Regions from separate parts of the Heyndrickxia vini genome, predicted to be linked through region 2. Evidence: a T-box and tRNA genes for the amino acid it is inferred to sense, from the RefSeq annotation. Region 2 holds a T-box; the other holds one or more tRNA genes.
The links. A T-box is a leader RNA that pairs with one kind of tRNA and senses whether it is charged. The one in region 2 lies ahead of leuS (leucine--tRNA ligase), so its partner is inferred to be a tRNA-Leu.

Region 1 (6,343 bases), 1.2 Mb from region 2:
CAAGAGGCTTGCCTCTTGGGGTTGTAGGACACTCTATACGGAGTTACAAAGGAACGAAGTAAATGAAGAGGTCTGGAAAGGCCCGTCAAAGAAGGTAACAACCCTGTAGTTGAAACTTCGTTCCCTCCAGAGTGGATCCTGAGTACGGCGGGACACGTGAAATCCCGTCGGAAGCAGGGAGGACCATCTCCCAAGGCTAAATACTCCCTAGTGACCGATAGTGAACCAGTACCGTGAGGGAAAGGTGAAAAGCACCCCGGGAGGGGAGTGAAAGAGAACCTGAAACCGTGTGCCTACAAGTAGTTAGAGCCCTATGCGTATTTCCTTCGGAAAGACGCCGGGTGATAGCGTGCCTTTTGTAGAATGAACCGGCGAGTTACGATTTCAAGCGAGGTTAAGCTGAAGAGGCGGAGCCGCAGCGAAAGCGAGTCTTAATAGGGCGAATGAGTTTGAGGTCGTAGACCCGAAACCAGGTGATCTACCCATGTCCAGGGTGAAGGTAAGGTAACACTTACTGGAGGCCCGAACCCACGCACGTTGAAAAGTGCGGGGATGAGGTGTGGGTAGCGGAGAAATTCCAATCGAACTTGGAGATAGCTGGTTCTCTCCGAAATAGCTTTAGGGCTAGCCTTAAGGTAAGAGTCTTGGAGGTAGAGCACTGTTTGGACTAAGGCCTCATCGGGTTACCGAATTCAGACAAACTCCGAATGCCAATGACTTATCCTTAGGAGTCAGACTGCGAGTGATAAGATCCGTAGTCAAAGGGAAACAGCCCAGACCACCAGCTAAGGTCCCAAAGTATACGTTAAGTGGAAAAGGATGTGGAGTTGCTTAGACAACCAGGATGTTGGCTTAGAAGCAGCCACCATTTAAAGAGTGCGTAATAGCTCACTGGTCGAGTGACTCTGCGCCGAAAATGTACCGGGGCTAAACGTATCACCGAAGCTGTGGATGGACACCGTCTGGTGTCCGTGGTAGGAGAGCGTTCTAAGGGCTGAGAAGCTAGACCGTAAGGACTGGTGGAGCGCTTAGAAGTGAGAATGCCGGTATGAGTAGCGAAAGAAGGGTGAGAATCCCTTCCACCGAATGCCTAAGGTTTCCTGAGGAAGGCTCGTCCGCTCAGGGTTAGTCGGGACCTAAGCCGAGGCCGAAAGGCGTAGGCGATGGACAACAGGTTGATATTCCTGTACCACCTCTTCACCGTTTGAACGATGGGGGGACGCAGGAGGATAGGGTAAGCGCGCTGCTGGAATAGCGCGTCCAAGCAGTTAGAGGGGTGACGAGGCAAATCCCGTCACCATGTACCTTGAGCTGTGATGGCGAGGGAAATATAGTACCGAAGTTCCTGATTCCACACTGCCTAGAAAATCCTCTAGTGAGGTGAAAGGTGCCCGTACCGCAAACCGACACAGGTAGGCGAGGAGAGAATCCTAAGGTGAGCGAGAGAACTCTCGTTAAGGAACTCGGCAAAATGACCCCGTAACTTCGGGAGAAGGGGTGCTCTGTTAGGGTGCAAGCCCGAGAGAGCCGCAGTGAATAGGCCCAGGCGACTGTTTAGCAAAAACACAGGTCTCTGCGAAGCCGCAAGGCGAAGTATAGGGGCTGACGCCTGCCCGGTGCTGGAAGGTTAAGAGGAGAGGTTAGCGCAAGCGAAGCTTTGAATTGAAGCCCCAGTAAACGGCTACGTAACTATAACGGTCCTAAGGTAGCGAAATTCCTTGTCAGGTAAGTTCTGACCCGCACGAAAGGCGCAACGATCTGGGCACTGTCTCAACGAGAGACTCGGTGAAATTATAGTACCTGTGAAGATGCAGGTTACCCGCGACAGGACGGAAAGACCCCGTGGAGCTTTACTGCAGCCTGATATTGAATTTTGGTACAGCTTGTACAGGATAGGTAGGAGCCTTTGAAGCCGGAGCGCCAGCTTCGGTGGAGGCGTCGGTGGGATACTACCCTGGCTGTATTGAAATTCTAACCCGCACCCCTGATCGGGGTGGGAGACAGTGTCAGGCGGGCAGTTTGACTGGGGCGGTCGCCTCCTAAAAGGTAACGGAGGCGCCCAAAGGTTCCCTCAGAATGGTTGGAAATCATTCGCAGAGTGTAAAGGCACAAGGGAGCTTGACTGCGAGACCTACAAGTCGAGCAGGGACGAAAGTCGGGCTTAGTGATCCGGTGGTTCCGCATGGAAGGGCCATCGCTCAACGGATAAAAGCTACCCCGGGGATAACAGGCTTATCTCCCCCAAGAGTCCACATCGACGGGGAGGTTTGGCACCTCGATGTCGGCTCATCGCATCCTGGGGCTGTAGTCGGTCCCAAGGGTTGGGCTGTTCGCCCATTAAAGCGGTACGCGAGCTGGGTTCAGAACGTCGTGAGACAGTTCGGTCCCTATCCGTCGTGGGCGTAGGAAATTTGAGAGGAGCTGTCCTTAGTACGAGAGGACCGGGATGGACGCACCGCTGGTGTACCAGTTGTCTTGCCAAAGGCATCGCTGGGTAGCTATGTGCGGAAGGGATAAGTGCTGAAAGCATCTAAGCATGAAGCCCCCCTCAAGATGAGATTTCCCTTAGTTTATCTAAATAAGACCCCCTGAAAGATGATCAGGTTGATAGGTTCGAGGTGGAAGTGTGGCGACACATGGAGCTGACGAATACTAATCGGTCGAAGACTTATCCTAATTTGATTCAATGTTATTACGAAGTATTTCTCATCTATCTAGTTTTGAGGGAACAAACCCTAAAATTTTTATAGTCTGGTAATTATGGCGAGAAGGTCACACCCGTTCCCATCCCGAACACGGAAGTTAAGCTTCTCAGCGCCGATGGTAGTTGGGGGCTCTCCCCCTGCAAGAGTAGGACGTTGCCAGGCTGTATAATAAATGGAGGATTAGCTCAGCTGGGAGAGCACCTGCCTTACAAGCAGGGGGTCGGCGGTTCGATCCCGTCATCCTCCACCATATTAACAAAATAGTAATATGCCGGCCTAGCTCAATTGGTAGAGCAACTGACTTGTAATCAGTAGGTTGGGGGTTCAAGTCCTCTGGCCGGCACCATTTTTAAAAGAAATGAGCCATTAGCTCAGTCGGTAGAGCATCTGACTTTTAATCAGAGGGTCGAAGGTTCGAGTCCTTCATGGCTCACCATTAAATTTACGCGGGTGTGGCGGAATTGGCAGACGCACCAGACTTAGGATCTGGCGCCGCAAGGCGTGGGGGTTCGACTCCCTTCACCCGCATTATAACTAATTAAGTCGCGGAAGTAGTTCAGTGGTAGAACACCACCTTGCCAAGGTGGGGGTCGCGGGTTCGAATCCCGTCTTCCGCTCCAGACAACCCTTGCCGGGGTGGCGGAACTGGCAGACGCACAGGACTTAAAATCCTGCGGTAGGTGACTACCGTACCGGTTCGATTCCGGTCCTCGGCACCAAAGTTTTTTTGCGAAGCGAAATAACTTTCATTATATGCGCCCGTAGCTCAATTGGATAGAGCGTTTGACTACGGATCAAAAGGTTAGGGGTTCGACTCCTCTCGGGCGCGCCATTAAGTACGGGAAGTAGCTCAGCTTGGTAGAGCACTTGGTTTGGGACCAAGGGGTCGCAGGTTCGAATCCTGTCTTCCCGACCATTATATACAAAAACTAATATGGGGCCTTAGCTCAGCTGGGAGAGCGCCTGCTTTGCACGCAGGAGGTCAGCGGTTCGATCCCGCTAGGCTCCACCATAAGATATTTTAATGAAAAAAGTTATTGACAAAGAAACTTAATAATGATAAATTATAAAAGTTGTCTTTGAAAAATTGATCTTTGAAAACTGAACAAAACGAAACGTCAATTAATTTATTTTTAAACTAGAGCTATATCAAACATCTTTTTGGAGAGTTTGATCCTGGCTCAGGACGAACGCTGGCGGCGTGCCTAATACATGCAAGTCGAGCGAATCTTTGTGGGAGCTTGCTCCTACGATGATTAGCGGCGGACGGGTGAGTAACACGTGGGTAACCTGCCTGTAAGACTGGGATAACTCCGGGAAACCGGGGCTAATACCGGATAACTTTTTTCTTCGCATGAAGAAGAATTGAAAGGTGGCACTAGCTACCACTTACAGATGGACCCGCGGCGCATTAGCTAGTTGGTGAGGTAACGGCTCACCAAGGCGACGATGCGTAGCCGACTTGAGAGGGTGATCGGCCACACTGGGACTGAGACACGGCCCAGACTCCTACGGGAGGCAGCAGTAGGGAATCTTCCGCAATGGACGAAAGTCTGACGGAGCAACGCCGCGTGAGTGATGAAGGTTTTCGGATCGTAAAACTCTGTTGTTAGGGAAGAACAAGTATCGTTCGAATAGGGCGGTACCTTGACGGTACCTAACCAGAAAGCCACGGCTAACTACGTGCCAGCAGCCGCGGTAATACGTAGGTGGCAAGCGTTGTCCGGAATTATTGGGCGTAAAGCGCGCGCAGGCGGTTTCTTAAGTCTGATGTGAAAGCCCACGGCTCAACCGTGGAGGGTCATTGGAAACTGGGAGACTTGAGTGCAGAAGAGAAGAGCGGAATTCCACGTGTAGCGGTGAAATGCGTAGAGATGTGGAGGAACACCAGTGGCGAAGGCGGCTCTTTGGTCTGTAACTGACGCTGAGGCGCGAAAGCGTGGGGAGCGAACAGGATTAGATACCCTGGTAGTCCACGCCGTAAACGATGAGTGCTAAGTGTTAGAGGGTTTCCGCCCTTTAGTGCTGCAGCTAACGCATTAAGCACTCCGCCTGGGGAGTACGGCCGCAAGGCTGAAACTCAAAGGAATTGACGGGGGCCCGCACAAGCGGTGGAGCATGTGGTTTAATTCGAAGCAACGCGAAGAAGAACCTTACCAGGTCTTGACATCCTCTTGCCCTCCCTAGAGATAGGGATTTCCCTTCGGGGACAAGAGTGACAGGTGGTGCATGGTTGTCGTCAGCTCGTGTCGTGAGATGTTGGGTTAAGTCCCGCAACGAGCGCAACCCTTGACCTTAGTTGCCAGCATTTAGTTGGGCACTCTAAGGTGACTGCCGGTGACAAACCGGAGGAAGGTGGGGATGACGTCAAATCATCATGCCCCTTATGACCTGGGCTACACACGTGCTACAATGGATGGTACAAAGGGTTGCTAGACCGCGAGGTTACGCCAATCCCATAAAACCATTCTCAGTTCGGATTGTAGGCTGCAACTCGCCTACATGAAGCCGGAATCGCTAGTAATCGCGGATCAGCATGCCGCGGTGAATACGTTCCCGGGCCTTGTACACACCGCCCGTCACACCACGAGAGTTTGTAACACCCGAAGTCGGTGAGGTAACCTTTTGGAGCCAGCCGCCGAAGGTGGGACAGATGATTGGGGTGAAGTCGTAACAAGGTAGCCGTATCGGAAGGTGCGGCTGGATCACCTCCTTTCTAAGGAATATGGAAGACCACTGACGTGGTTACAAAAAGACGCTTTCGTTTTGTTCAGTTTTGAGAGGTTAATTCCTTTCAAACTAATTGTTCCTTGAAAACTAGATAAAATGAGAAATAACCAAGTAATAACCGAGAATCGCCACTTTATGGATGAATCCATTAAGTAAGTAATAAACAACCTTTTTAGGTTAAGTTAGTAAGGGCGCACGGTGAATGCCTTGGCACTAGGAGCCGATGAAGGACGGGACTAACACCGATATGCTTCGGGGAGCTGTAAGCAAGCTTTGATCCGGAGATTTCCGAATGGGGGAACCCACTGCCCGTAATGGGGTAGTATCCTTACTTGAATACATAGAGTATGGAAGGCAGACCCGGGGAACTGAAACATCTAAGTACCCGGAGGAAGAGAAAGCAAACGCGATTTCCTGAGTAGCGGCGAGCGAAACGGAAGAAGCCCAAACCAAGAGGCTTGCCTCTTGGGGTTGTAGGACACTCTATACGGAGTTACAAAGGAACGAAGTAAATGAAGAGGTCTGGAAGGCCCGTCAAAGAAGGTAACAACCCTGTAGTTGAAACTTCGTTCCCTCCAGAGTGGATCCTGAGTACGGCGGGACACGTGAAATCCCGTCGGAAGCAGGGAGGACCATCTCCCAAGGCTAAATACTCCCTAGTGACCGATAGTGAACCAGTACCGTGAGGGAAAGGTGAAAAGCACCCCGGGAGGGGAGTGAAAGAGAACCTGAAACCGTGTGCCTACAAGTAGTTAGAGCCCTATGCGTATTTCCTTCGGAAAGACGCCGGGTGATAGCGTGCCTTTTGTAGAATGAACCGGCGAGTTACGATTTCAAGCGAGGTTAAGCTGAAGAGGCGGAGCCGCAGCGAAAGCGAGTCTTAATAGGGCGAATGAGTTTGAGGTCGT
Region 2 (6,343 bases):
CAGCTGCTTCCAGCCCATTGTGGCATTGTATTCGTTTCGCGTCTACCTTTCTTACCTGTTTGTGGATCCTCCACATTTACCCAGTCTTGAATATTTGCTAAAGGCGATTCTCCTGTGCCAGATGGCTTAATTTCCTTTGTTACAGGAAGGGTTAACGGAAGTTGGTCTTCGGGCACTGGCGTCATTGTCCCATCTTCCCAATGAATAATCGGAATTGGTTCCCCCCAATAACGTTGACGACTAAATAACCAGTCTCGAAGGCGATAGGTAATTTTCTTTGTTCCCACCTGTTTTTCTTCAAGCCACGCAATCATTTTTTCGATTGCATCTTCTTTGTTAAGGCCATTAAGGAAGTCAGAATTAATATGCTCACCATCACCAGTATAAGCTTCCTTCTCAATATCCCCACCTTGAAGAACTGCCTTTATTGCTATACCAAATTTTTTCGCAAACTCGTAATCCCTTTCATCATGTGCAGGGACCGCCATAATGGCACCTGTACCGTAGCTCATTAATACATAATCCGCGATCCAAATTGGCATTTTTTCATTATTAACTGGGTTAATTGCGTAAGCACCAGTAAACACACCTGTTTTATTTTTCGCTAAATCCGTTCGTTCGAGATCGCTTTTTGATTTAATTTGCTCCAAATATGTAGCAATTGCTAACTTTTGTTCTTCCGTAGAAATTACATCAACTAGTGGATGTTCTGGAGCAAGTACAGCATATGTTGCACCAAACAAAGTATCAGGGCGTGTTGTAAATACCGTAAATGTTTCTTCCGTATTTTCAATATTGAAAGTAACCTCTGCACCTTCTGAACGACCAATCCAATTTCTTTGCATATCCTTTAGGTTTTCTGGCCAATCAAGCTCATCCAAATCATCTAGCAGACGATCAGCATAAGCAGTTATTTTAAGCATCCATTGTTTCATCGGACGGCGTTCTACGGGATGGCCGCCACGTTCACTTTTCCCATCAATAACTTCTTCATTTGCCAGCACGGTACCAAGAGCTGGGCACCAGTTTACTGCTACTTCATCAATGTAGGCAAGTCCTTTTTCATACAGCTTAAGGAAAATCCATTGTGTCCATTTATAATAATCCGTATCAGTCGTATTCACTTCACGTTCCCAATCATAGGAGAACCCAAGTGCTTTAATTTGACGTCGAAACGTTTCAATATTATGCATTGTGAATTCAGCAGGATCATTCCCTGTATCAATAGCATATTGTTCTGCAGGTAATCCAAAAGCGTCCCATCCCATTGGATGAAGTACATTATATCCTTGCATACGTTTCATTCTTGAAACAATATCTGTTGCTGTATAGCCTTCAGGGTGCCCCACATGCAGGCCCGCCCCAGACGGATAAGGAAACATGTCTAATGCGTAGAAATTTTTCTTATTCTCATCCTCAGTTGTTTTAAATGTTTTGTTTTGTTCCCAATACTTTTGCCACTTTTCTTCAATTTCATGATGATTAAAGCTCATGAATCTCAACCTCCTAATTTTTTCATACAAAAAACCCCTCATCCCTATAAAGGGACGAGAGGTTATAGTTAACTCCCGCGGTACCACCCAGATTAGTGTAAACACCACTCACTTCATTCATCCTTAACGCGGAAAACGGCAAACACTACTTAATCCTGAAATGGATGTTCACATTTGCAACTCTAAGGTGAGTTCATGATGGTCTTGGTTAGCTTTCACCGGCCGCCAACTCTCTTAATCAAGGGGGCATCATTACTAATCCTTATCAACGTTTAAATATCTGATAATTGTATTCACCATTTTATCCAATTTTATTCAATCTTTCAAGCCCTTTTTAAAACTCACATCGAAATCGACTGTTTCTCCGCTTTTGATTTCAATGGACGGTCATAGATTAAAGATAATACAATGGATATAACAAATAAAATTAGCAATGCTTTAAATAATATGGACATAGAATATAAATCGACTAAAATTCCACCCAATAATGGACCAATCATTCTCCCGCCAGTCGCCGTACTATTAACAATTCCTTGGAAGAATCCCTCTTTTCCTTTTGGAGCCAAACTATCGGCAATCGTTGGCACAGTCGGCCAAACAAACATTTCACCAATCGTTAAAATAATCATAGCAGCTAAAAACCCTTTAAAATCTGATGCATAACCGGCAATACCAAACGAAATCATAAAGATTATGATTCCCGTAATGATGGGCGCCTTTAAATTCGTTCCAAACCGCTTTACGATTGGATTTAATAATGGCTGCCCCAAAACAATTAATGCGCCATTAATCGTCCACAGCATACTATACTGTCTAAGTGAAATATTTATTTCTTGCGTGTATGTGGAAATCGTAGACTGCCATTGCACATATCCGACCCAACATAATAAGTAGCCGCTGCATAAAATCAACAAGGCAATTAATTTTGTTCTGCTCTTCACAACTTTTTTCTCTTGAATGACCGAAGTATAGTTTCCTCGATCAATGTTAATTTTTCGATAACCAAAAAAGGCAATCAAGAAAAAGACAATAAACATAATTAAGTTAGCAAGGAAGATATAATCAAAAGAAAAAGACGCAACAAAACCACCAAGTGCCGAACCTACTGCAACACCAAAATTTTGCGCAATATAAACGGCATTAAAAGCTTTTCTTCCCCCTTCTTTCCAGACCGCACCTGCCATCGCAAACATCGCTGGTACAATGATACCCGCTCCAAGCCCAATAATTGTTAAAAAGATTGGATATAACGGCCATCCATGCCAAAAAGTCATTCCGATTAAAGAGAAGATTGTAATCATTATTCCAAGTAAAATCGAACGATATCCGCCAATTTTATCATATAAGTTTCCACCAATTAAATTTCCTATTACGCTTGCAGCCGAATTTAGCATTAAAACGACTCCTGCAACCGATAGTGATTTCCCCAAGTGATCATGAATATAGATAGCATTTAACGGCCATAAAAAAGAAGAGCCTGTTACATTCACCATCATACCGATCACTAATAGCCATAAGGATCTAGGCATGAAAAACGCTCCCTTTCCCCCTAAAATTTTGCATTACCTACATCATTTTATTTCTTTTCATAAGCAGCTTCAAGAGGCAAATCTCAAAAAGGCATACACATAATATTCTGTTAATCATTAGAAAGATGGAAGCGCCTTGTTAGGCGCAGAATCCGGACAGAAATGTAAAAAAGAGCGAGCTATCGCTCACTCCTTTCATTACTATCACTAGTTTAATCCGGATTTTCGATATGTTGTTTTGATCGTATAGGCTGACTCTTTTTGGAATTTTGCTTCTTTACTTCTTTAACCGGATCGTAATCTTGACCAACTTCCATATCTTGATTATTTATGCCATTTTTTGTTTTTTGCTCTGGATTATTTTGCTTCGATCGCTTAGCCATGATTACCTCCGTAAAAATAATTATTGTGGTCGATCATGATTTAAAAGAGTCATTTGATTTTGCAATTGTTGAATCTGTAATCTCATACGATGTAATTGTTCCCTTTGTTGGGAATTGGCACTATTTGCAAGCTGGGCTAATTCATTGTATGAACCTTCCAGTTGCTGCATTGCATATTGATATTCGTTATCATAGTAATGTTCCTGTCTACTTCCTTCGATAAACTGTTCTTTTGCATAGCTTATAGCTTCTTCACATCGTTGAATACGTTCCCCAACAGATTGTCTCGTTGCCAATTCAGACTCCTCCTTTTACATTACGGAGCATTAAGGCATTGCTATTGCATGCCTCAACATTATTTTGTTCAATTGGATACGGACTATGTTGGCAATTTCGAGGAAATAATTTAGACTTGTATCGTTAAAGAAATTTTTGATGGAAACTAGAGGTGCTGTCGTGAAACTACATAAAATTTTAGAATTTGCTCATTCTTTACTCGAAAAAGCTATTTCACCTAATGATACGGTCGTGGACGCTACTGTGGGCAACGGCTATGATACGGAGTTTTTAGCAAAACTTGTTGGACAAAATGGACATGTTTATGGGTTTGATATACAGGAAAAAGCACTGAACCACGCTAAAAATTATTTAGATAAAAAAAATCTATTAACCAATATTACACTTTTTAACAAAGGACATGAAACGATTAAAGAAACCATTCCACCACACCTTTTTGGTAACATTTCTGCCGCAATCTTTAATTTAGGTTATTTGCCTGGTGGTGATAAACAGATTGTTACACAATCCTCAACAACTATTTCGGCAATTAAACAACTATTAGAAATAATGAGGCCTGAAGCTATTCTTGTTGTTGTCATTTACCATGGCCATCCAGAAGGCGCGATTGAAAGAGATGAAGTATTGAATTTTGTAAAAAGTATTGATCAAAAAGAGGCACACGTCTTAAAATATGAATTCATTAATCAAAAGAATAACCCTCCATTTATTATCGCCATTGAAAAACGATAACCACAATCGGTTATCGTTTTCTTGCTTTCCAGCTACAGCGCCTAGCTTCCGCTTTTCTTAGTTTAACTCTGCACTTCTTTTTTTCGTTTTTAACAAAGCTTTTAATATCCCAGTCGGGATTAAGCTTTTTATTCTTCGGTATGCTCGTCCATTCCAATAAAAAAAGTAGCTAATTGATCCCCCATGTTTAATCAATTCTCTCGCTATTTTTTGAACATCTTTTTGTTTATTCACTTTATCATCAGATAAATAAACGGCTAAAAGCCCACGATTAATAAATTTATGGAACTTCTGATCGGGCAATTTTTCCGTATGTATATCCGCCTCTGTTAAAAAGTGTGTTAATCGTTCAAACATTTCCTCATTATTTTCATAATAGAAACAGAAGTTTAAATCTCCACCCTCTCGATCTTCGTCTTGATCGATAAAATAATCAAGAAGGATGTGTAAACCTTGAATATAAGGAAAATACCCTTCACGGATGCTTTTTGCGTGTTCCTCAATAAAATCATTTCGGAAGCAATAGGAAACGAGACAAAATATGCCTAATGTAGAACCTGAACATGCGGAAAATTCATGCCAGCCCATTTGTGGCAAAGATGATTGATATGTTTTGAACCATGATTGTAAACGAGGCTCTCTTTCTTCAACTTTTACGTGCTTATGTACTTGTAAATCACAGTAATACTGGCACAATTCTAATAAAGAATCTCTTATTAAATCATATTTTGTTAACGAAGATAGTACTTTTTGACAAGTTAAGACTAGGTCCTCTAAATAACCACCATCATCTTGATCATCCCGAAGCCGATAATAATTTTTTGGTTTCGCATGAATCGATAATGAATCTTTCATCGACTCGTGCAAGGCCTCAAAATCAGCGGGATCTAAAGAGGTGCTTCTGTCACAAAGATTATCTAAGTAATCACTAATCGTTTGGTATGCTACGATAAACTTTATTGCCTCATCCCTGCGGTCAAGAGCTAGTAGTGCAAGAATGGAACCTCCCTCACAATGAAAAGTTTTATGCTCAATACTAGCTAATGCTTGGTTTCTTAGTTCTTGGTTGGGAATTGATGCAGCTTTTTCTTTCCAGTACATTAATTCACGATGAACATCCGGAAATACTTTCCTGTACACCTGATTCATCAATGAAAATGGATTCGAAGGGACGGACATCTTTAAAAATCACCTCAATTAATTATATAACCTAAAGTGCGAAGTCTTGTTTCGACAAAATTCTTCGCATATTGAAAAACTTCTTCCCGTTCTGGTTCATTAAATAGTTCATGATAGCTATTTGGCCAAACTTTATATTGTTTATCAGAAAGTGTCACTTTATTAAACCAATCGTTTACAGCTTGTTTATTTACAATTTTATCATTTCCACCTTGTAAAACCAAAAAAGGAATATCCGGTATTTTCGACATATTTGTGAATGCTAATTTCATTGCCTTTACCAATTCCCTATACCACCTGACAGATATCTTTGTAACATATAAAGAATCATTTAATGCGAGTTCCCGTGCCTCTTCATTTCTTGTTATATCTTCTATCGTTAAACCACTAGAAAACTTTACTTGTGGAGCTATTTTATTCATTACTACTGACAGTGAACTTAAGAATTTCGAGGGATAAGTAACTAAGTCTAAACATGGTGCGGAAAGAATAACACCCGCAAGATTTAGCTTTTCTTCTTGAAGGGTCCGAATGACCGCTAAACCTCCCATACTGTGTCCAAGCAGAAATACTGGTACATCAAATTGATAGGCAGTTTGTACCCAATCTTTTAATTCGAAAATATATTCATCAAAGGAATCGATATGACCTCTTTGGGATCTTGTTGTCATTCCCTGCCCTGGTAAATCTCCCATTATTACATGGTATCCTGATGAACGCCACATTTCAA

Region 1: it has a tRNA-Leu gene. The T-box ahead of leuS (leucine--tRNA ligase) is inferred to sense a tRNA for this amino acid. The anticodon was not compared.

Annotation. Positions count from the first base shown of each region.
Region 1 is NZ_CP065425.1:87,792-94,134, forward strand. It holds rRNA gene I5776_RS00445 (23S ribosomal RNA) at 1-2,676, shown strand, start outside; rRNA gene rrf (5S ribosomal RNA) at 2,751-2,867, shown strand; tRNA gene I5776_RS00455 (tRNA-Val) at 2,880-2,955, shown strand; tRNA gene I5776_RS00460 (tRNA-Thr) at 2,976-3,051, shown strand; tRNA gene I5776_RS00465 (tRNA-Lys) at 3,066-3,141, shown strand; tRNA gene I5776_RS00470 (tRNA-Leu) at 3,152-3,233, shown strand; tRNA gene I5776_RS00475 (tRNA-Gly) at 3,251-3,325, shown strand; tRNA gene I5776_RS00480 (tRNA-Leu) at 3,336-3,424, shown strand; tRNA gene I5776_RS00485 (tRNA-Arg) at 3,461-3,537, shown strand; tRNA gene I5776_RS00490 (tRNA-Pro) at 3,545-3,621, shown strand; tRNA gene I5776_RS00495 (tRNA-Ala) at 3,642-3,717, shown strand; rRNA gene I5776_RS00500 (16S ribosomal RNA) at 3,864-5,421, shown strand; rRNA gene I5776_RS00505 (23S ribosomal RNA) at 5,611-6,343, shown strand, end outside.
Region 2 is NZ_CP065425.1:1,308,619-1,314,961, reverse strand. It holds gene leuS (leucine--tRNA ligase) at 1-1,493, opposite strand, end outside; T-box leader at 1,541-1,771, opposite strand; gene I5776_RS06560 (MDR family MFS transporter) at 1,835-3,022, opposite strand; gene I5776_RS06555 (glycogen biosynthesis protein GlgD) at 3,235-3,405, opposite strand; gene I5776_RS06550 (YtzC family protein) at 3,426-3,701, opposite strand; gene mnmM (tRNA 5-(aminomethyl)-2-thiouridylate-methyltransferase MnmM) at 3,862-4,434, shown strand; gene I5776_RS06540 (tetraprenyl-beta-curcumene synthase family protein) at 4,492-5,613, opposite strand; gene I5776_RS06535 (alpha/beta hydrolase) at 5,628-6,343, opposite strand, start outside.